One region of the Rhodopseudomonas telluris genome, then DNA from elsewhere that is predicted to be linked to it. Evidence: predicted binding sites of a transcription regulator. Region 1 holds the regulator's gene; each other region holds the start of a gene.
What was found. The regulator PhoB, encoded in region 1, activates phosphate uptake and scavenging genes when phosphate is short. The targets are predictions, from matches to a motif close to TGTCATNNANCTGTCAT.
Positions count from the first base shown of each region.

Region 1 (7,645 bases):
ATGTGGCTGCGTCGCCCGATCGGCCTCGCCATCGAACTGCTCGCCGGCATTCCGTCGATCATCTACGGCATGTGGGGCTTCTTCGTACTCGGCCCGTTCCTGGCCAATCATTTCCAGCCGGCGATGATCGCGCTGTTCGATGGCGTGCCGGTGCTCGGCACCATCTTCGCCGGGCCGCCGTCCTATCTCAGCCTGTTCAATGCCTCGCTGATCCTCGCCATCATGGTGCTGCCGTTCATCACCGCGATCTCGGTCGATGTGTTCAAGACCGTGCCGCCGGTGCTGAAGGAAGCCGCCTACGGGGTCGGCTGCACCACCTGGGAAGTCGTCCGCAAGGTGGTGATCCCCTACACCCGGGTCGGCGTGATCGGCGGCATCATGCTGGCGCTCGGCCGCGCGCTCGGCGAGACCATGGCGGTGACCTTCATCATCGGCAATTCGTTCCGGATTTCCGGCTCGATCTTCGGTCCCGGCACCACCATCTCGGCGGCGATCGCGTCCGAGTTCGCCGAGAGCGACGGCCTGCATCAGTCCGGCCTGATCCTGCTCGGCCTGCTGCTGTTCATTCTGACGTTCATCGTGCTGGCGGCCGCGCGCCTGCTGCTGCTGCGGCTCGAACTGAAGGCGGGCAAGTAATCATGTCGACGACCCAAGCCGTCAATCCGATCTACAAGCGCCGCCACCGCACCGACGTGATCATCAAGGTGCTGTGCTCGGCCGCCGCGCTGTTCGGCGTCACCTGGCTGGCGCTGATCCTGTTCACGCTGTTCTGGAACGGCCTCGCCGGCCTGCATCTGCAGGTGTTCACCCAGAACACGCCGCCGCCGGGCTCGAACGAAGGCGGCCTGCTCAACGCCATCGTCGGCTCGATCATCATGACGGTGCTGGGCGTCGGCATCGGCGCGCCGCTTGGCCTGTTCGCCGGCACGTACCTCGCCGAATACGGCAAGCACGATCGGCTCACCTCGGTGATCCGCTTCATCAACGACATCCTGCTCAGCGCGCCGTCGATCATCATCGGCCTGTTCATCTACGGCGCGGTAGTGGTGACGATGGGGCGGTTCTCGGCGCTCGCGGGTTCGCTGGCGCTGGCCGTCATCGTCATTCCGGTGGTGGTGCGGACCACCGAGGACATGCTGCTGCTGGTCCCGAGCTCGCTGCGCGAAGCGGCTTCCGCGCTCGGTCTGCCGCGCTCGCTGGTGATCCGCCGGATCGCCTACCGCGCCGCCCGGGCCGGTCTCATCACCGGCATCCTGCTGGCCACGGCGCGCGTCGCCGGCGAGACCGCGCCGCTGCTGTTCACGGCGCTCAGCAATCAGTTCTTCAGCTTCGACCTGACCAAGACGATGGCCAACCTGCCGGTGACCATCAACAACTTCGTTCAGAGCCCCTACGATTACTGGAAGCAGCTCGCCTGGACGGGCGCTCTGCTGATCACCCTGACCGTGCTTGCCCTGAATATTGGTGCGCGCATCATCGGCGCCGAGAGGACCACGAAATGACCGAGATTTCGATTGCCACCACGCTGCCGAGCGGACCTGGCCCCGCCATCGCCAGCCAGCCCGACGGCCCGGCCAAGGTGGTGGTGCGCGATCTGAACTTCTACTACGGCCAGAACCACGCGCTGAAGCACATCAACCTCGCGCTCGCCACCAACCGGGTTACCGCCTTCATCGGCCCGTCGGGCTGCGGCAAGTCGACCCTGCTGCGGATCTTCAACCGGATGTACGATCTGTATCCGGGGCAGCGCGCCGAGGGGCAGGTGATGCTCGACGGTCAGAACGTGCTGGATCCGAAGCTCGACCTCAACCTGCTGCGCGCCCGCGTCGGCATGGTGTTCCAGAAGCCGACGCCGTTCCCGATGACGATCTATGAGAACATCGCGTTCGGCATCCGGCTGTACGAGAAGATCTCCAAGTCGGAGATGGACGGCCGCGTCGAGAAGGCGCTGCGCGGCGCCGCGCTGTGGACCGAGGTCAAGGACAAGCTCGGGGCCTCCGGCCTCAGCCTGTCGGGCGGCCAGCAGCAGCGTCTGTGCATCGCCCGCACCATCGCGGTGCGGCCCGAAGTGATCCTGTTCGACGAGCCGTGCTCGGCGCTCGATCCGATCTCGACCGCCAAGATCGAAGAGCTGATCGACGAACTCAAGGAAGACTACACGATCGCGATCGTCACCCATAACATGCAGCAGGCGGCCCGCGTCTCGGAGTCGACCGCGTTCATGTATCTCGGTGAGCTGATCGAGTTCGGCCCGACCAACAAGATCTTCACGTCGCCGAACGATCGGCGGACCCAGGATTACATCACCGGCCGCTTCGGCTGACGCGCCAGGCGCGAGGAGAACGGACATGGGCTTCGAGCACACCACCAAGGCGTTCGACGGCGACCTTCAGGAACTGACCCGCATGGTCGCCGAAATGGGCGGTCTGGCCGAACGCCAGATCGTCGACTCGGTCGACGCGCTGGTCCGGCGCGACGTCGCGCTCGGCGCGCGCGTCGTGGCGGCCGATCAGGAAATCGACCAGATGCAGCGCGCGATCGAAGAGCGCGCGGTGCTGACGATCGCGCGGCGGCAGCCGATGGCGGTCGACCTGCGCGACATCGTCGGCGCGATGCGGGTCGCCACCGACCTGGAGCGGATCGGCGATCTCTCCAAGAACATCGCCAAGCGCGTCAACGCCATCGACAGCGACTTCCACCCGCTGAAGCTGATCCGCGGCCTCGAGCACATGACCGATCTGGTGCAGTCCCAGGTCAAGGCGGTGCTGGACGCCTATACGGCGCACGATTTGCCCGCCGCGATGGTGGTGTGGAACGGCGACGAGGAAGTCGACGCGATCTGCACCTCGCTGTTCCGCGAGCTGCTCACCTACATGATGGAAGATCCGCGCAACATCTCGTTCTGCATCCACCTGATGTTCTGCGCCAAGAATATCGAGCGGATCGGCGACCACGCCACCAACATCGCCGAGACGGTGTTCTACATGATCGAAGGCCAGCAGATTCTGGACAAGCGCCCGAAGGGCGACATGACCACCTTCGCCAACGCCACGCCGGGCAACTAACGTATCGTCCGCGAACCGCGGACGGTGCCCAACGATGAAGACGAGGACGACATATGGGCGCGCGCATTCTGGTAGTTGAAGACGAGGAAGCGCTGACCACGCTGCTGCGCTACAATCTGGAATCCGACGGCTACGACGTCGAGACCGTCGCACGCGGCGACGACGCCGATACAAGGATGAAGGAGCGGATTCCGGATCTGGTGGTGCTGGACTGGATGCTGCCGGGCCTGTCCGGCATCGAACTGTGCCGTCGCCTGCGGGCGCGGCCGGAGACCAAGCAGCTACCGATCATCATGCTGACCGCGCGCGGCGAGGAAAGCGAGCGCGTCCGCGGGCTCGCCACCGGGGCCGACGACTACATCGTCAAGCCGTTCTCGGTGCCGGAACTGCTGGCGCGGGTGAAGGGTCTGCTACGGCGCGCGGCGCCGGAGCGGCTCGCCACCGTGCTGTCCTACGGCGATCTCGAACTCGACCGCGACAAGCGTCGCGTCGCACGCTCCGGCCGGCCGATCGACCTCGGTCCGACGGAGTATCGCCTGCTCGAGTTCTTCCTGGAGCATCCCGGCCGGGTGTTCAGTCGGGAGCAGCTGCTCGACGGCGTCTGGGGCCGTGACATCTATATCGACGAACGCACCGTCGACGTGCACATCGGCCGGCTGCGCAAGCTGCTCAACCCCGGCCGCGAACAGGACCCGATCCGCACCGTCCGCGGCGCGGGTTACGCGCTGGACGACCGCTTCGCCAAGGCGGAAAGCAGCCCGTCCTGATTGTTAGTTCGATCGGGATCGAGCGCGAAGGTGGCGTGAGCGACGCAGCGCCTGAACGGTAGCTCATCGGTAGCCCGCATGAGCGGAAGCGACATGCGGGGGTGACCGGTGCTTCCCGCATATCACTTCCGCTCATGCGGGCTATGATTTTGACGCCATCACAGCCGAGATCCTCCGCGAAAGCGGAGGATCTCGGATTGCAGCGGGGGCGTGTGGAGCAACTGGCGCTCTGGAATGCTGGGTCGCCCGTCTTGCGCAGGCGCTGCCGTTTGAGCGGCGACTAACATGGCGCCCAAGCGGCGCTGGTATCAGTGCCCTCTCCGCTCGCGGGAGAGGGCAGCCTCGGCGCCGGCCGCCCGTGCGGTCGGGTGAGGGGGCGTGTTACCGCGTGGTCTTCGGGGCAGCGCGGCGGCGGTCGCCGACGGGCTGGTAGGCGATGCGCGAGTGGTGCGCGCAGTAGGGCAGGCCGGGCAGCGACTTGCCGCCGCAGAAGAAGAATTCCGGATTGCTCGGATCGCCGATCGGCCAGTGGCAGGTGGCTTCGTTGAGCTCGAGCAGCGACAGCCGCTGGTTCATCGGCACCACGTTGTCGTAGGTGACCGGTTCCGGCTCGGCCTCGACTTCGAACACATGCGCGAGCGCGGTGTTGCCGCGCGCCACCGGACGTGTGACCCGCATCATATGCTGGGCCGGACGCGCCTTGCGCGGGCGCGGCGCGGCTGAGGTCGGGCTCTTGGCCCGGCCCGACAGGCCGAGACGGTGCACCTTGCCGATCACGGCGTTACGCGTCACGTTGCCGAGCTCCGCGGCAATTTGACTCGCCGACAGCCCGCCTTCCCATAATTTCTTCAACTGCTCGACGCGCTCGTCCGTCCAGGTCAATGCCGTCATCGTTCTATCCCTTCCTGCCGCGCGGCGCTGGTTCAGCGCGGAACCGCAGCTGTGAGGTCGTCCAAATGTCTTGCCGGCAGAATCCCTTAGCCCTCGCCGGACGACCATTGCCGCCCGGGCGATACGCACCCACCGAGAGCTCAATAAGGATTACAAACCGCGCACGAGATGTCGTACCCGACAGCCAAAACGCTACAATATGCCGTGACTCACGCGCAAGAGTCAGACCTGGTGCGTCCACACCTTCTCATCAAGTGAGTCATAACCGTCACAGCGGCGATGTTGCGGCAGCCCCGACGCAGGTCGTTGAAAGCCCCGGTTGACAGGCACTTCAGCGCACCTAGAATGTCCCTACGTGCCGCCTGGAAAGGCGGCACGTTTCGTTTTCGGGGTACGTTGGCCCGTGACCGCGTCGCAAGCGGCCGGCCGGCGGCCCGCTTTTCCGATTGGATCGGCCATGTCGAGCGCAGCTTCTACGTCCCATCTTTTGCCGGTATTCGCCAGGGCGGACGTCGCCTTCGAGCGCGGCGAGGGCGTCTGGCTGCACGGCGCCGACGGCGAGCGCTATCTCGACTTCACCAGCGGTGTCGCGGTCAATTCGCTCGGCCATTGCCACCCGCATCTGGTCGAGGCGCTGCAGCAGCAGGCGACGAAGCTGTGGCACATGTCGAACCTGTTCAAGAGCCCGGACGGCGAGCGGCTGGCGGCGCGGCTGTGCGAACAGAGCTTCGCCGACAAGGTGTTCTTCGCCAATTCGGGCGCCGAGGCGATGGAATGCGCGCTGAAGATGGCGCGGCACTATCACTTCTCGAAAGGCGCGCCGGAGCGCACCCGCATCATCACCTTCGAGGGCGCGTTCCATGGCCGCACGCTCGGCACGCTCGCGGCGACCGGCTCGGCCAAGTATCTCGAAGGCTATGGCGAGCCGCTGAGCGGCTTCGACCAGGTGCCGCTCGGCGACATCGAAGCGGTGAAGAAGGCGATCGGCCCGCACACCGCCGCCATCCTGATCGAGCCGCTGCAAGGCGAGGGCGGCGTGCGCTCGCCCGAGACCGCGTTCTTCCGCGCGCTGCGCGAGCTGTGCGATCAGCACGGCCTGCTGCTGATTTTCGACGAGGTGCAGACCGGCATGGGCCGCACCGGCGAGCTGTTCGCCTACAAGCGGATCGGCGTCACGCCGGACCTGATGTCGCTCGCCAAGGCGCTCGGCGGCGGCTTCCCGATCGGCGCGTGCCTGGCGACCGCCGAGGCGGCAACCGGCATGGCGCCGGGCTCGCACGGCTCGACCTTCGGCGGCAATCCGCTGGCGGTGGCGTCCGCCAATGCGGTGCTCGACGTGATGCTGAAGCCCGGCTTCTTCGACCACGTCAAGAAGATCTCGGTGCTGCTGAAGCAGAAGCTCGCCGGCGTGGTCGATCGCTTTCCGCAGGTGCTGAGCGAAGTGCGCGGCGAGGGGCTGCTGATCGGCCTCAAGGCCGTGGTGCCGTCGCCCGATCTGGTCGCCGCGCTGCGCGATCAGAAGCTGCTCACCGTCGGCGCCGGCGACAATGTCGTCCGCCTGCTGCCGCCGCTGATCGTCAGCGAGGCCGAGATCGAAGAGGCGGTGACGCGGCTGGAGCGGGCCTGCACGGTGCTGAGCGGACAGGCCGCGCAGCGGGAGGCGGTGTGATGAGCAAGCTCCCGACTCCGCGGCATTTCCTCGACCTCACCGAGGTGCCGACCTCCGAACTGCGCAACATGCTGGCCGCATCGGTGTCGATGAAGGCCAAGCGCAAGGCTGGCAGCCTCGACGACAAGCCGCTCGCCGGCAAGACGCTGGCGATGATCTTCGACAAGCCCTCGACCCGCACGCGGGTGTCGTTCGACGTCGGCATGCGCCAGCTCGGCGGCGAGTCGATCATGCTGACCGGGCAGGAGATGCAGCTCGGCCGCGGCGAGACCATCGCCGACACCGCGCGGGTGCTGTCGCGCTTCGTCGACATCATCATGATCCGCATCCTCAATCACGACGCGCTGCTCGAGCTCGCCGCCAACGCCACCGTGCCGGTGATCAACGGCCTGACGCGCAAGTCGCATCCCTGCCAGGTGATGGCCGACGTGATGACGTTCGAGGAGCACCGCGGCTCGATCAAGGGCGCGACCGTGGCCTGGACCGGCGACGACAACAACGTGCTGGCGTCGTTCGCGCACGCCGCGCAGCGCTTCGACTTCAAGCTCAACGTCGCCACCCCGCCGCAGCTCGCGCCCAACAAGGCGCTGCGCGATTGGATCAAGTCCAGCGGCGCGGCGATCACCATCGGGACCGATCCGGAAGAGGCAGTGCGCGGCGCCGACTGCGTCGTCACCGACACCTGGGTGTCGATGGGCGACAAGGACGGCGAGCACCGCCACAATCTGCTGAAGCCCTATCAGGTCAACGCCAAGCTGATGTCGCTCGCCCACAAGGACGCGATCTTCATGCACTGCCTGCCGGCGCATCGCGGCGAGGAGGTCACCGACGAGGTGATCGACGGCCCGCAATCGGTAGTGTTCGACGAAGCCGAAAACCGCCTGCACGCGCAAAAGGGCATTCTGGCCTGGTGCCTCGGCGCGGTGGCGTAGTTACTTTCTTCCCATGTGAGCGAAGCGGCCACGGTGCCCCCCCTTGCGGGGGGCGGCCGAGCGAAGCGGAGGCCGGGGTGGGGGTACCCCGAGCACTGAGTGTGGGGCTCCCCACTCGACCGGCCTTACGGCCGGCCACCCTCCCCGCAGGGGGGGGGGACTAGCCTGCTCCGCGGCAACGCAGCCATTCACCCTTCAGCTCAGCCCTTCCGATCCCCGTCTCCCGCCCCCAGATAAGCGCCCATGACCTCACAGACCCCTGATCCCAATACCCCCGAAACGCCCGTCCGCGCGCCGTCGGCCGTTCCGATCGACGACAGC
Region 1 covers NZ_JBHLWM010000001.1:169,448-177,092, forward strand. The annotation lists gene pstC (phosphate ABC transporter permease subunit PstC) at 1-636, shown strand, start outside; gene pstA (phosphate ABC transporter permease PstA) at 639-1,502, shown strand; gene pstB (phosphate ABC transporter ATP-binding protein PstB) at 1,499-2,323, shown strand; gene phoU (phosphate signaling complex protein PhoU) at 2,349-3,065, shown strand; gene phoB (phosphate regulon transcriptional regulator PhoB) at 3,119-3,832, shown strand; gene ACFFJ6_RS00805 (GcrA family cell cycle regulator) at 4,214-4,723, opposite strand; gene ACFFJ6_RS00810 (aspartate aminotransferase family protein) at 5,181-6,392, shown strand; gene argF (ornithine carbamoyltransferase) at 6,392-7,324, shown strand; gene ACFFJ6_RS00820 (Hsp33 family molecular chaperone) at 7,568-7,645, shown strand, end outside.

Region 2 (7,645 bases), 110 kb from region 1:
TCGACATCGTCGGCTGGGTTACGCCGCAGGCTTCGGCGGCGCGGCCGAAATGCCGTTCCTTGGCGAGCGCAAGCAGCAGCTCGAGCTTGTCGATCAAGTCCGTCCCTCGGAAATTCTTGAAGAGGAGGGACTTTTGCCCCAATGGGCGGCCGCCGGCAAGGTCGGCGGGAACGGCGGACGGCGCGCGCTGCGCGACGTCTCGTAGATAAAACCCCGCCTCCCGATTGCGGCATCGGAAGTGCGGGGCCAGTCAGGGGAGAGACGAAGCCCCGCGCGCAACGAACAATAGCATCGCGCCAAGCATCGTCAGGTATCTAAGTAGCCGATTATGACAGTTCCGGATTGAGCTGAATCAAACCGGGTGCCTCTTTCGGGTCATGTCCGCGGCGGTCAGGCGACACTCGCGGACCGGCGTGCGTAGCAATGGAAGCCGCCGTAGATGCCCGAGCGGTCGCGGTCGAAGCCGATCGCGCTGCGTTCCGCGTCGCGGTGCCAGACCTGCTGCAGCGGCGACAAGGCTTCGGTCTCGAGCGGTGACTCCGCTCCGGCGGTGCGGAAGATCACCCGCACCGAATCCTTGCCGGACCGATCGATCGCGTCCCACAGCGCGCGGATTTCCTCGGGCGCCATCCAGTCCTGCGAGTCCAGCAGCACGACGGCGTCGATCTGTCGGGCCGGCAGGCTTTCGAGAAAGACACGCAGGTTTTCGTGCACCGGAATGATCAGCCCGGCGCCGGAGCGCATCCGCGCGTAGCGGCTGCGCTGCAGATACAGCGGAAGGCAATCGTCACCGGGGCCCGGATAGCGCCGGCTCAGCGCCTGCCAGGCGAAGTAATTGGTCTCGTTCGGATAGACGTTGATCAGGCGCAGCAGGCGCTGATGCAGCACTTCGTTGAGCGGCTGATTGCCGCCGAGCAGGTCGCGCTGCTGCGGCGGAATGCCGAGGCTGAACAGCAGCGCCGGCGTGCGTGTCAACAGCCGCGCGAATCCCGAATGGAACAGTCGGTCGACGCGCTGCAACGCATCCTGCCGCTCCAACGAATCCGGCGCCGCTTCGAGAAGCGCCTTCAGGTCGATCTTGGCGAATTTCGCCAGCAGATGCGCGAAGCCGATGAAGCTGCCGAGCGCGCCGTGCCGATAGAAGCCGTCGGTGAAGTAACGATAGCGCGGCCGGCCGCGGAAGTCGCGTTCGTCCCAGTAGCTGCGCGCATCGCGGTCGAGTTGCGGCCGCAGGCGCTGGCGATACAGGTCGGCGTTGTCGTCGGCTTCGCCTTCGCCGAAGAAGCGCCAGAACTGGTCGTAGTCCGGCAGCGCGCGCAGCCCTGCGAGCTTCAACTTCAGCAGCGCCAGATGCGCCTCGTTGAGATCGACCGCGAACACCTGCGCCGGCTTGGCGGTGAGGTAGGACAGCGCGTTACAGCCGCCCGACGATATTGTCACGATGGTGGAGCCGATCGGCAGTTGCAGCGCAGCAAGATCCGCCTCGGGGTCTTCCCAGATCTGGGTGTAGACCAGCCGTCGGAACCAGATCGAAAACAGTCGGTCCCAGATCGTTGACTCGCTGCGATCCTTGCTGTTGCGGACCGCGTCCGCGATGAGTTGCTGCGTATTCATACCGTCCTCGACTCGGTCATCGGTCGAGAATAGCCGCGTAGCAATGCAGTTTTGCGACAGTCGGCAGGTCTGGAGCAGGAGTTGAAACAGGTCCTGGAACTGCCGGCTGTCATCACCCTGTCGTCGCAAAATCGGATGGAGAGCGGACGATTCCACCTGCGCGAGGGTGCATTCCATGACGATGGTCCGGTCTGAACTCACAGTCGATCCGTCCTGGCCGGTCGACGCGACGACGCGGATGAACCGGATGTATCGCTATCAGCGGCACATCTACGATATCACCCGTCGGTACTATCTTCTTGGTCGCAACGAGCTGATCAGCAGCCTGGCGCCGCCCGCCGGCGGCCATGTGCTCGAAATCGGCTGCGGCACCGGCCGCAATCTGGTCGCCGCTGCCCTGCGCTACCCCGAGGCGCGGTTCTACGGCTTCGACGTCTCGACCGAGATGCTGACCTCGGCGATCGGCGCCATCGCGCGTGCTGGCCTCAATGGCCGAGCCAAGGTGGCGCATGGCGATGCGACTAACTTCACCGCGCAAGGCGTGTTTGGCCAGCCGGTGGCGTTCGATCGGGTGATGATCTCCTACAGCCTGTCGATGATTCCGGATTGGGTTGCGGTGATCGAACATGCGATCGCGAGCCTGAAGCCGGGCGGACAATTGCATATCGTCGATTTCGGCGATCAGTCCGGGTTGCCTGGTTTCGCCCGCCACGCGCTGCAGCATTGGCTGGCGCTGTTCGGCGTCACCCCGCGCGATCAGCTCGAGGCGACGCTGGCACAGATCGCGGTGCGCACTGGCGCCGGACTGAGCTTCGACCGGCCGTATCGCGGCTACGCCCAGGCCGCGGTGCTGACGCTGCCGACGCGACGCCCTGCATGACCGGGTGGCTCGCGCTGCTTGCCGCGGGCCTGATGGAGATCGTCTGGGCGCTAGGACTAAAGCACTCGGACGGCTTCACGAAGCTCTGGCCCGCGCTCGGCACGCTGGTGGCGATCGCCGCCAGCTTCGGCCTGATGAGTATCGCGCTGAAGTCGCTGCCGTTCGGCACCGCCTATGCGGTGTGGACCGGCATCGGCGCCGCCGGCAGCATCGTGGTCGGCATGGCGCTGTATGGCGAGCCCGCCAATGCGCTGCGCGTGCTGTGCCTGTCGATGATCGTTGCCGGCATGATCGGCCTCAAGCTCAGCACGCCGGCCTGACCCCACCGCGCCCAGACCAAGGCGGCGATTGACAAAGCAGGTCCGCCCGCCTTTGATCGTTCCGTTCAGGTGTGCCGGGAATCGTCCGGCACAGGGAAGCCGGTGCAGACGCCTTTTGGGGTGTCTCAAGCCGGCGCTGCGCCCGCAACTGTAGGCGGCGAGCGATCCTTCATCATGCCACTGACCCAAGCGAGGGCCGGGAAGGCGAGGGATTGCGACGACCCGCGAGCCAGGAGACCGGCCTGAGCCACGTCATCTTCCAGCGTGCGGTGCGCGCGGCTGGGGCGGTCCGCCGCATGGGTGACAGGAAGCTGCTCACCGTTCGGGGACTCTCATGTCAGACATACTCGCTCCTCCCACAGTCGCTGTCGCTCGTCCGGACGGATTCCGCGTCCGGCTGGTCGCCGTGCTCGGCGGCCTGGTGATCGCCAATATCGCCGCCTGGGCCTGGGCCCTCACCGCCTTCGCCGGCCAGCCGGTGCTGATCGGCACCGCCGTGCTGGCCTACAGCCTCGGCCTGCGCCACGCGCTCGACGCCGATCACATCGCGGCGATCGACAACGTCACCCGCAAGCTGATGCAGGAGGGCAAACGCCCGGTCGCGGTCGGCTTCTTCTTCGCTCTCGGTCACTCCACCGTGGTGCTGGTGGCGTCGCTGGCGATCGCGGTGGCGGCCAATTCGCTCACCGAACGGTTCGCCGGCTACCGCGAGATCGGTGGCATCATCGGCACCTCGGCCTCGGCGCTGTTCCTGTTCGCGATTGCTCTGGCCAATCTGTCGGTGCTGAGCGGCGTCTACCGCGCGTTCAAAAAGGTGCGGGCTGGCGAGGTCGTGCACGATGACGACATCGATCATCTGCTGCAGCAGCGCGGCTGGCTGGCGCGGCTGTTTCGGCCGCTGTTTCGCTTCGTCTCGAAGAGCTGGCAGCTCTATCCGATCGGCCTGCTGTTCGCGCTCGGCTTCGAGACCGCCAGTGAGATCAGCCTGTTCGGCCTCGCCGCCAACAATGCGGGCACCATCTCGCATTGGTCGATCCTGATCTTCCCGGCGCTGTTCGCTGCCGGCATGACGCTGGTCGATACGCTCGACGGCGTGCTGATGCTCGGCGCCTATGGCTGGGCCTATCGCAATCCGGTGCGCAAGCTGTACTACAACATGACCATCACCTCGGTGTCGGTGCTGGTCGCCATCGTGATCGGCGGCATCGAGACGCTCGGCCTGCTGGCCGGCCGGCTGCATCTCGAAGGCGCGTTCTGGGAATGGATCACCGAGCTCAACGAGAATTTCGGCGCGCTCGGCTACGGCATCGTCGCGCTGTTCGTCGCCAGCTGGATCATCTCCACCATCATCTATCGGCTGAACGGCTATCACCGGCTCGACGCGCGCGTCTCGGGCGCACGGGAATGAGCGTTTGATCGCCATCGTTTCGCATCGCTCCTCGCGCGCGGCGGTCGTCACCGCCGCGTTGCTGTTCGTCGTCGCCGTGCTGGCGATCGGCTCGCTCGGCGTCGGCCCGGTGAAGCTGTCGCCGCTCGCGGTGATCGACGGCCTGATCGGCCGCGGCGGTGATGTGCAGCAGATCATCGTGCAGCAGATCCGGCTGCCCCGCGCCATCCTGGCGCTGGCGATCGGCGCGATCCTCGGGCTGTCGGGCGCTGCGCTGCAGGGGCTGCTGCGCAATCCGCTGGCGTCGCCATCGCTGTTCGGCGCGCCGCAATCGGCGGCGTTCGGCGCGGTGCTGATCATCGCGCTGGGCTGGGCGGATGTGCGCTCCTATGCGCTGCCGGTCGCGGCGATCAGCATGGCGTTCGTCTCGGTGTTCGCGCTACTCGCTGTCGCAGGACGCGGCGCCAGCCTGTTGCTGCTGATCCTGGCAGGTCTCGCGATCTCCAGCCTCGCCGGCGCTGCGACTGCGCTGGTGATGAACCTGTCGCGTAATCCATTCGCCAGTCTCGAGATCGCGTTCTGGCTGCTCGGCTCGCTGGAAGACCGCAGTTTCCGCCACGTCATGCTGGCACTGCCGTTCATCGTGGTCGGTGGGGCGCTGCTGCTGACTCAACGCGCGGCCTTCCGGGCGCTGAGCTTGGGTGAGGAAACCGCGCAGAGCCTCGGCGTCGATGTCGCGCGGTTGCGGCTGATCGTGATCATCGGCGTCGCGCTCGGTGTCGGCGGCGCGGTCTCGGTGTCGGGGACGATCGGCTTCATCGGCCTGGTGGCGCCGCATCTGGTGCGTCCGCTGATCGGCCACGATCCGGCACGGCTGCTGATCCCGAGCGCGCTCGCGGGCGCGGCGCTGCTGCTCGCCGCCGATATCGCGGTGCGGATCATTCCAGCCACCACGGATATCAAGGTCGGCGTGCTGACCTCGATCATCGGCGTGCCGTTCTTCCTGTATCTGATCGTGCGCGAACGACGGTCGCTGGGCGGAGGGCTTGGATGACCGCCTTTCTTACCGCACGCGATCTGCGCGTCGCGCTGTCCAGCCGCCCCGTGCTGCACGGCGTCTCGCTCGAGCTGACGAAAGGCCATCTGGTGGCGCTGGTCGGCCCCAATGGCGCCGGCAAGACCACGCTGCTGCGTGCGCTGGCCGGGCTGATCGAGGCCGAGGGCGATGTCCGTATCGCTGGCGATTTGCTATCGGCGCTGCCGCTGCGCGAACGCGCGCGGCGGTTTGGATATCTGCCGCAGGGCCATCTGGTGCATTGGCCGCTGCCGGTGCGCGACGTCGTCGCGCTCGGTCGCTTCCCGCACGGAGCCACGGATCCGGCGCGGTTGTCGCCCTTGGATGCCGACGCGGTCGCGCGCGCGATGGCGGCGACCGACGTCGCGCCGTTTGCCGATCGCGTCGTCACCGAACTGTCCGGCGGCGAGCGTAGCCGTGTCGCGCTGGCGCGCGTGCTGGCGGTCGAAGCACCGGTGGTGCTGGCCGACGAGCCGACGGCCTCGCTCGATCCGCGCTATCAACTCGACGTGATGCAGACGCTGCGCAAGGCCGCCGATGCCGGCACGCTGGTGATCGTGGTGACGCACGATCTCGGTCTGGCCGCGCGCTTTGCCGATACGGTGCTGGTGATGGCGTCGGGGCGGCTCGCCGCACAGGGAACGCCGCACGAGGCGTTGTCGGACGAGGTGCTCCAACAAGTGTTCCGCGTCAGCGCCTATCGGGCCGACTATCAGGATAGCGGCGTGATCCTGCCGTGGGCGGGAGTCTGATGTGAGCGCGTGGCGCGGGCTCGTCGTCGTTGCGTCGCTGGCGGCCGGTCTGCCATGGGCTGCGCATGCCGCGCCGTTGCCGCGCATCGCCTCGATCAATGTCTGCACCGATCAGCTGCTGATGACGCTCGCCGATCCGGAGCAAATCCTCGGCCTCAGCCCTTATGCCCGCGACGAAGCGCGGTCGTTTCTTGCGAGCCAAGCGGCCAGCTTCCCGAAACTATCCGGCGAGGCCGAGGACGTGCTGATGCTGAAGCCGGACATCATCGTCATGGGCCGCTTCACCAAACGCGCGACCCGCGAGCTGCTGCAGCAGCAGGGCCAGCGTGTCGTCACGTTCGACGCGGCCCGCACGCTCGACGAGGTCAAGGCGCAGATCCGCAAGATGGGCGACCTCGTCGGCAATCCCGACCGCGCCGACGCCGCCAATGCGCGGATCGATGCCGCGGTCGCGCGTGCACGGAAAGCCGCGTCCGACAAGCCGTTTCGTGTGTTGCCGCTGGAGCGACGTGGCTGGGTGTCGGGCAGCGATAGTTTGATCAACTCGCTGCTCAATACAGTCGGCCTCGTCAATGCCGCTGGCGCGCTCGGCATCAAATACGGCGGCTTCGCCACCCTCGAAGCCGTGGTGGCGTTGCAGCCGGATTATCTGCTGATTTCCGAAGACAGCGACTTCGCCGAGGACGAAGGCCGCGCCTTCGTGCTGCATCCCGCGCTGGAAAAGGTCTATCCTGCGTCGAAGCGCATCGCGATTGCCGAGAAGCTGACGGTGTGCGGTGGGCCGATGCTCGCCGATGCGCTCGATCGCCTCACCGACGAACTCTCGCGCGTGGAGCGCTGACATGCTGATCGATACTCATGCCTTGCTGATCGTGCTGGTCGCGCTGCTCATCGACGCGCTGATCGGCGACCCCAACTGGCTGTGGAAGCGGATGGCGCATCCGGTCGTGCTGATGGGTGCGCTGATCGGCCGGCTCGATCGCACGCTAAATCGTGATACGTGGTCCGAGGGGCGGCGGAAGCTGGCCGGTATTCTGGTGGTGGTTTTGCTCGTCGTGCTGTCGGGTGCGATCGGCTTTTTGCTGCAGGTACCCTTGAGGCAAAGTTGGGGCAGCTGGATCGCGCTCGGCGTACTGGCCTCGACGCTGATCGCGCAGCGGAGTCTGTACGAGCACGTCGCCCGGGTCCGCGATGCGTTCGCCCAAGGCGGGCTCGAGGCGGCACGGGAAAAGGTGTCGCTGATCGTCGGTCGCGATCCGCAGGTGCTGGACGAGGCGGGGGTGTGCCGCGCGGCGATCGAATCCTGCGCGGAGAACTTTTCCGATGGCGTGGTGGCGCCGGTGTTCTGGCTGGCGCTGTTCGGATTGCCGGGTCTGCTGATCTACAAGATGGTCAACACCGCGGACTCGATGATCGGTCATCTGACTCCGACGCATCGCTCGTTCGGCTGGGCGGCGGCGCGGCTCGACGATGTGCTGAATCTGATCCCGGCGCGATTATCAGGTCTGCTGATCGCCGCAGTGGCGCCGGTGGTGGGCGGATCGATCAAGCTGGCCTTCGCGGTGATGCGCCGCGACGCAAGCAAGCATCGCTCGCCGAATGCCGGCTGGCCGGAAT
Region 2 covers NZ_JBHLWM010000001.1:62,323-69,967, forward strand. The annotation lists gene ACFFJ6_RS00300 (LysR family transcriptional regulator) at 1-97, opposite strand, end outside; gene ACFFJ6_RS00305 (BtaA family protein) at 391-1,614, opposite strand; gene ACFFJ6_RS00310 (class I SAM-dependent methyltransferase) at 1,790-2,494, shown strand; gene ACFFJ6_RS00315 (DMT family transporter) at 2,491-2,814, shown strand; cobalamin riboswitch at 2,865-3,074, shown strand; gene ACFFJ6_RS00320 (HoxN/HupN/NixA family nickel/cobalt transporter) at 3,149-4,222, shown strand; gene ACFFJ6_RS00325 (FecCD family ABC transporter permease) at 4,230-5,255, shown strand; gene ACFFJ6_RS00330 (ABC transporter ATP-binding protein) at 5,252-6,028, shown strand; gene ACFFJ6_RS00335 (ABC transporter substrate-binding protein) at 6,030-6,869, shown strand; gene cbiB (adenosylcobinamide-phosphate synthase CbiB) at 6,871-7,645, shown strand, end outside.
Region 2: the regulator PhoB is predicted to act here: its motif matches at 1,722-1,738, upstream of ACFFJ6_RS00305 (BtaA family protein).

Region 3 (7,645 bases), on a different contig from region 1:
TGCTGCAGGCGCTGCTGGCGCGCTGGTCGCCGCGCCCGAAGGTCGATCTCGTCACCACCGACGGCTTCCTGCATCCCAATGCGGTGTTGGAGCGGGCCGGCATCATGCAGAAGAAGGGCTTTCCGGAGAGCTACGACCTGCCCGCCCTGCTCGGCTTCCTCAGCGACATCAAGTCGGGTCGCCGCAAGGTCAAGGCGCCGATCTATTCGCATCTCACCTACGACATCGTGCCCAACAAGTTCACCGTGGTGGACCGCCCCGACATCCTGATCGTCGAAGGCGTCAACGTGCTGCAGACCGGCCGGCTGCCGCGCGACGGCAAGGCGGTGCCGGTGGTGTCGGACTTCTTCGACTTCTCGGTCTATATCGACGCCGACGAGCCGGTCCTGCGCGACTGGTACATCAAGCGCTTCCTGGCGCTGCGCGACACCGCGTTCCACGACCCGCGGTCCTACTTCCATCGCTACGCGCCGCTGTCCGACGAGGAAGCCACCGCCACCGCGATCGCGATCTGGGAACGCACCAACCTGGCCAACCTCGAAGACAACATCCTGCCGACCCGGCCACGCGCGACGCTGATTCTTAAAAAGGGCGCTGACCACGTGGTCGATTCGGTCTCGCTGCGGCGGCTATAGCGCCACTTACTACCTGTCATGCGCGGGCCCGACCCGCCTGCGGGGCCGTAGCCCCTTCGGCGCGGCGAAGGCCCGCGCATCCATCGCGCGCGAAGCGCGTAGCGCGTCGTCGACGAGCTTCTTGCGAAGAGGATGGATTGCCGGGTCAAGCCCGGCAATGACGGTAGGTTGTGAGCGCCGGAGGTGAGTTGTGGCAGCCGCCCCATTCCCCGCCGTCATCGCCCGGCTTGACCGGGCGACCTAGTATCCCAGAGCGCTCGTTATTAACTGAATGCTGAACGCAGACGCTCTGCAATACTGGATCCCCGCCTTCGCGGGGATGACGACTGTTTGGTTGGATAGTCCGTGCTATGCCGCGTGCCGCGTCGCGTCGGCGCCGAAGTGCTCGATGTAGCGGCTACTGATTGCCGAGACCGGCATGATGATCAGCACGTCGGTGGTGCCGAACTGATGGTCGATCACCGCGCCCTCGCCGATCGAGGCGCCGAGCCGCAGATAGCCTTTGATCAGCGGCGGCAGTTCGCGCAGCGCGGCCTTCTGGTTGACCGCGTCCTTCGGCATCCGGTTCATCTCGACATAGCGCGACGGATGAGCCCTCGCGCGCCAGGCTTCGGGTGCGGCGGCGTAGTGATGCAGGAACGACAGCGGCAGCGCCAGCCGCTCCGGATCGGTGCCGTCGAAGCTGGCGCAGCCGATCATCACGTCGACGCCGTGCTGGCGCACATAGCTCCAGATGCCGTGCCACAGCAGCTCGACGGTGCGCTTGTTGCGATAGGGCGGCAGCACGCAGGAACGGCCGAGCTCGAGAAAGCGCAGCTGCGGGTGCCGCGCGATCATGCCGGCGATGTCGAACTCGTTCTGTGTGTAGAAGCCGCCGTGGCGATCGGCGATCTCCTGGCGGAGGAGCCGGTAGGTGCCGACCACTGGCTGCTTGCCGCTCAGCGACGGCTTGGCAGCATGATCGATCACCAGGAGATGCTCGCAGATCTTGTCGAACGCGTCCTTGTCGCGCCGCGCCAGCATCGTGGCGGCGTCGGCGATCGCGGTGCCGTCCTTGTAGAACACGCGGTAGCGCAGCTTCTGGGCGCGCTTGATGTCCTGCTTCTTCTGCGCCAGCCGCACCTCCAGCGCGCCGAGCCGGCCGAGCGTCGCCGGCGTCAGGGTCGGCTGCGCGATCGGCTTGCCGTGGTCGCCGATTTTCAGCGCCGGCTTGAACCAGGTGATCGCGGTCTGCGCCGCCGCGCCGGCCACTTCGGGGCGCAGCAGCTTGATGAACTTCTTCGAGCGGGCGAATTGGTCGGTGTGCATGGCATCCTCGTGACCGCCTGCAACCGAATCGAGGTGCGCGGCCGGCGCGCATCAAAAATCACGGGGTTCCGACAGCGTTGTGACACATCGATTGCCGGCGCATGACATGTCGCCGAACTTCGACACCGGGATGTCGGTTTGGTAACAGGCTGCCGCGGCTACACGGCGATCGGCCGCATCGCGGCGATGTCGGCCAGCACGTCGGCGAGCTTGTCGCGGTCGAGCGGCTTGATCAGCACGCCGTCCATGCCGGCCGCCAGGCAGGCATCACGATCCTCGGCCAGCGTGTTGGCAGTGAGCGCCAGGATCGGTGTCGGCCGCGCCGCGGTGGTTGTTTCCTGCGCGCGGATCTGCCGGCTCGCGGCGATGCCGTCAAGACGCGGCATCTGCAGATCCATCAGGATCAGGTCGAACGGCGTGCGCTCGCGCTGCGCCGCCAGCCAATGCTGCACGGCCTGCCGGCCGTCCGTGACCACCACGGCGCGATGGCCCAGCCGGTTCAGCATCGCGCGGATCAGCAGCGCGTTGATGTCGTTGTCTTCGGCGATCAGCACCGACAGGCCGCTCGGCGCAATGTTCGGCTGGTCGAAGCCGGGCGGCTCGCCGTCGGCGATTCCGGGCGCGGCGACATCGATCAGCGCGCCGCCGAGACGTGCGGCGAGCGAGGCCGCGCGCAGCGGCTTGACCAGATAGCCGGTGAACGCGGCGGGCAAGTCCGGAAGAAACTCGGACCGCATCGCGGGCGTCAGCAGCAAGATACGTTGCGCCACATCGGCCATGACGTCCTGCGCCAGCGCCTCGGCGACATCCCGGCCGAAACCGATATCGATCAGGATCGCCGCCCAGGACTGATCCGGCAGCGAGGCGCGTACATCCTCCGGATCCCGCAGGACGCGGGTCCGCGCGCCCCAACGCTGCAGCCGCTGCGCGACCAGCTCGGCCTCGACGGTCAGCGGCGCGGCGATCAGCACGGCCTGACCACTCAGATCTGGCGGGGCGAGGCGCGCGACGTCCCCACCGCCGGCTGCGGCCAGCGGCAGCGAAACCGTGAAGCTGCTCCCAACGCCCGGCTCGCTGCGCAGCGTGATGCGTCCTCCCATCCGGCGGACGATCCGTTCGCTGATACTGAGGCCAAGTCCGGTGCCGCCATAGGTCCGGGCGATCGCCTCGTCGGCCTGTTCGAATTCGCCGAAGATCCGCTGCTGCGCCTCCGGCGCGATGCCGATTCCGGTGTCGCGTACCACGACGTCGATCCCGCCGTCCCGTTCGCCTGGACTGACGATCAGCGCGACGCCGCCTTCGGTGGTGAACTTGATGGCGTTGCCGGCGAGATTGAGCAGCACCTGACGCAGCCGCGCGGCGTCACCGACGACCTGTGCGGGCAGCCGCTCATCGACGTCGGCGGCGATCTCGAGGCCGCGCGCCTGCGCCCGCGGCGCCAGCAGTTCGGTGATCTCCTCGATCAGCGGCGTCAGTCCAAACGGCGCGTGCTCGAGCTCGATCCGGCCGGCATCGATCCGCGCGTCGTCGAGGAATTCGTCGATCAGCGACAGCAGCGACTCGCCGGACGTCTTCACCGCGCGCGCATAGGTCGCCTGCTCGGGCGACAGCGGCGTGTCGAGTAACAGTCGGCTCATCCCGATGATGCCGCCCAGCGGCGTGCGCATTTCGTGCGACGCTATCGCGAGCAGCCGGGATTTTGCGCGCCGGGTCGCGTCGGTCTCGCCCATGGCCGCCGGCTTGTCGGATGTGTCGCGCCGGGCGCGGCTCAGGTCGTTGGATTCCTGCAGCTCCCAGTTCCGGTCGGCCAGGGTTTCGTTGTGCAGGATCACCCTGCGGAGCTGCTGGTGCAGTCGGCGCAGCCGCAGGCTCTGCACCGCCAGCGCGACGCAGAACAAACCCATCAGCAGGCTCACGCCGAGCGTGGCGACTTGCGGCGTGCTGTGCGGGACGACGATGCTGATCAGCCCAAACGCGCCGGCGAAAGCCGCGGCGAATACGAGCCCGGCGCGCAGCGCCACGGCCAGCCGCGGAAACCGGCGCGCCCAAGCGCGGCGTCTCGATCCGATCCGCAGCCCCCGCCTCATGCGCCCACTCGATCCTCCGGCATTTCTGCCCGGCAGTATCGAACGTCCGCGTTGCAAAGAGTTTGAGGCGCACGCGCGATTCGGCGCGCAATGCCGACAGGGTTGACCGAAGCTTAAGAGTTGCGGCCGAGCGATGCGGTGCTGATGGGCAGGTGGCGCGTGGAGGCGCCGACCAGCAGCGCCGCGGCTTCACGTTCGCTGAACTTCGCCGAACGCACGTAGATCCGGTAGTCCGCGCCACTGTCGGCGTCGTGGGTCAGGTAGATCACCGGCTCGCCCGCCGACGGATGCGCGGCGATCGCGACCATGCGATTGTCCGGCCCCGCCGCGCAGGCGCTCTGCTCGTCATTGGCGGCGTCGTCGGAGACCGCGAAGTCGGCTGCATCCGGATCGTCGACGATCTGCACCCGGACCGTCGCTTGGGACGGATCGTCGGTGAAGCCGACATGGAGCTGCGCCATCCAGGAGGCGGGCGCGATCTGCACCGTGCGGTCGCCGGCCGAGATGCAGGGCTGCGGCCCGGCGATCAGTTCGCTGTGCGCGAACAGCCCGAGCAGCAGCAGCGGAACGGTCGAGGCCAGAACTCGGAAACGCAACATCACAACGCCTCGCCAACGCCAGCCCCGATACGCAGGGCTATGGTTCGCAGAGCGTAAACAAAGGTCGTTACCAGCAGGTTGATACGCGGCGAATCCGATTCACCATCATGCCGCGCTGCGGATGTCTTCGCCGAGCGCCCGGTAGGACAGCGCCTCGGCGAGGTGCAGCCGGCCGATCGTTTCGCTGCCGTCGAGATCGGCCAGCGTGCGGGCGACGCGCAACACGCGGTGATAGCCGCGTGCCGACAGCCGCATGGTTTCGGCGGCGTCGCGCAGCAGCTTCAGCCCGGCAGAATCCGGCTGGGCGACGGTTTCCAGCGCCGCGGCCGGGGCCTCGGCGTTGGTGCGGATCTGCGGCAGGCCGAGCGCCGTGTAGCGGCGGCGCTGCAGGTCGCGCGCCGCGGCGACCCGGGCCGCGACCTCGGCCGAGCCTTCGGCGGCCGGCGGCAGGATCAGGTCGGCGGCGGTGACGGCCGGGACTTCGATGCGCAGATCGATGCGGTCCATCAGCGGGCCCGAAATCCGCGACTGATAGTCGGCGCTGCAGCGTTCGACCCGGCCGCGCTTGCAGGCGTAGCCCGGCTCGTAGGCGCGGCCGCAGCGGCACGGATTCATCGCCGCCACCAGCATCACGCGGGCCGGATAGGTGACGCGGGCGTTGGCGCGCGACACCGCGACCTCGCCGGTCTCGAGCGGCGCGCGCAGCGAATCCAGCACGCGCGGATCGAATTCGGGCAGTTCGTCGAGAAACAGCACGCCCTGATGCGCCAGCGAGATTTCGCCGGGACGCGCCTTGATGCCACCGCCGGTCAGCGCCGCCATGCTGGCCGAATGATGCGGCGCGCGAAACGGCCGCCGCGCCGTCAACGCACCGTCGCGGATCTCGCCGGCCACCGAGGCGATCATCGACACTTCGAGCAGTTCGGCGGGCGACAGCGGCGGCAGGATCGACGGCAGCCGCGCCGCCAGCATCGACTTGCCGGAGCCCGGCGAGCCGACCATCAAGAGATGATGTCCGCCGGCGGCGGCGATCTCCAGCGCGCGCTTGGCGCTTTCCTGGCCCTTGATGTCGCGCAGGTCGAGCGTCGAGGCTTCCGCTTCGTGCACCCGCGGCTGCGGCCGGCCGAGCAGCTGCGTGCCCTTGAAATGGTTGGCGAGCTGGATCAGCGACGTGGCGGCGATGATCTGCAGGTCGGGGCTTGCCCACGCGGCCTCGGAGCCGCAGGCGGCGGGGCAGATCAGTCCCTCGTCGCGGGCATTCGCCGCGATCGCGGCGGGCAGCACGCCGGCTACCGGGGCGATCGAGCCGTCGAGGCCGAGCTCGCCCAGCACGGTGAAGCCGGCCAGCGCGTCGGACGGGATGGCGCCGATCGCCGCCATCAGCCCGAGCGCGATCGGCAGGTCGTAATGGCTGCCTTCCTTGGGCAGGTCGGCGGGCGCGAGATTGACGGTGATGCGCCGCGCCGGCAGCGCCAGGCCGGAGGCGATCAGCGCCGAGCGAACCCGCTCGCGCGCTTCCGACACCGCCTTGTCGGCCAGCCCGACCACGGCGAAAGCCGGCAGTCCGGGCGAGACCTGGACCTGGACATCGACCGCGCGGGCCTCGATGCCTTCGAAAGCCACCGTGGATACGTGCTGGACCATGACGCCCCCTGCAGACGTCAAACGCTAGCGCGGCCCATGGAACCGCGCAAGAACATTAAGTGAACATCACTCGCAGTAGCCCAGGCTTCGCCTCAGGCCGACTTCTTGAGCTTGGTCTCCAGCGCGATCTCGGTGAGATCGACTTCGAGCCGGGCCATCATCAAGAGCTGCACCGCGGAGCTGATGCCGAGATCCTCGGCCTGCTCGATCGCGCGGTTGATGGTGGACGCCAGGGCGTCGATCGAAACGGCCTTGGCCTGGGCGCCGCTCTCGGTGGAGACCGGACGACCGGCGCGCGGCTTCGCGGACGGACTCATGGGGTCACCTGCTGCTGAGCTGGACAATAGTGGTCTGTCCGGCTGCGGGCAGCGATCGGACGGGCGGACAGGGCCGGGCTTCGGCGGCGCGCAATGAGAACCTGCAATGCTCGAGCTCCCAGGGCAATAAAACGTCGGACGCGGAACGCCACGACCACGTTCGTGCAACCAATACCTGAAAACCAAAGGTTAGAGCCGGACGCGGCCGAGCGCCAGCGGTAAGACGCCGCCGTGCGCCATCTACTACTTTTTACTTAGATGCCAGCACTCGCGTAGTTGCCGCAGTGTGCGCGAGGTCACGTCCGCTTGGCTTCGATCACGTCCCAGATCCGCCCCGCGATGTCCGGACCGCCGAGCCTTGCGACGGCGCGAATGCCGGTCGGCGAGGTGACGTTGATCTCTGTGAGGTAACCGTCGATCACGTCGATGCCGACGAACAGCAGGCCGCGTTCGCGTAGTTTGGGACCGAGCGTCGCGCAGATCGTCCGTTCCTTTTCGGACAGATCGGTGGCCGCGGCCGCGCCGCCGCGCACCATGTTGGAACGCAGATCGTCGGGCGCCGGCACGCGATTGACCGCACCCGCGAACTCACCGTCGACCAGAATGATGCGCTTGTCGCCGTGCTTCACTTCCGGAAGGAAGCGCTGGATCACCCACGGCTCGCGGAACGTCACCGCGAACATGTCGTAGAGCGAGCCGAAATTGATGTCCTGCGGCAGCACGCGGAACACCGCCGCGCCGCCATGGCCGTGCAGCGGCTTCATCACCACGGCGCCGTGCTCGGCGCGGAATGCGTTGATCTCGTCGAGGTTGCGGCTGATCAGCGTCGGCGGCATCAGCTCGGCGAAATCCATCACGAACAGTTTCTCGGGCGCGTTGCGCACGCTGGCCGGATCGTTGACCACGAGCGTGTGCGGATGGATGCGTTCGAGCAGATGCGTCGAGGTGATGTAAGCGAGATCGAATGGCGGGTCCTGGCGCAGCAGCACGACATCGAAGCCGCGCATGTCGACGCGCGTCGGTTCACCCAGCGTGAAGTGATCGCCCTCCTGGTC
Region 3 covers NZ_JBHLWM010000003.1:402,536-410,180, forward strand. The annotation lists gene coaA (type I pantothenate kinase) at 1-635, shown strand, start outside; gene olsB (l-ornithine N(alpha)-acyltransferase) at 984-1,943, opposite strand; gene ACFFJ6_RS08645 (ATP-binding protein) at 2,102-4,030, opposite strand; gene ACFFJ6_RS08650 (hypothetical protein) at 4,144-4,629, opposite strand; gene ACFFJ6_RS08655 (YifB family Mg chelatase-like AAA ATPase) at 4,735-6,273, opposite strand; gene ACFFJ6_RS08660 (hypothetical protein) at 6,366-6,590, opposite strand; gene gshB (glutathione synthase) at 6,887-7,645, opposite strand, start outside.
Region 3: the regulator PhoB is predicted to act here: its motif matches at 2,012-2,028, upstream of olsB (l-ornithine N(alpha)-acyltransferase).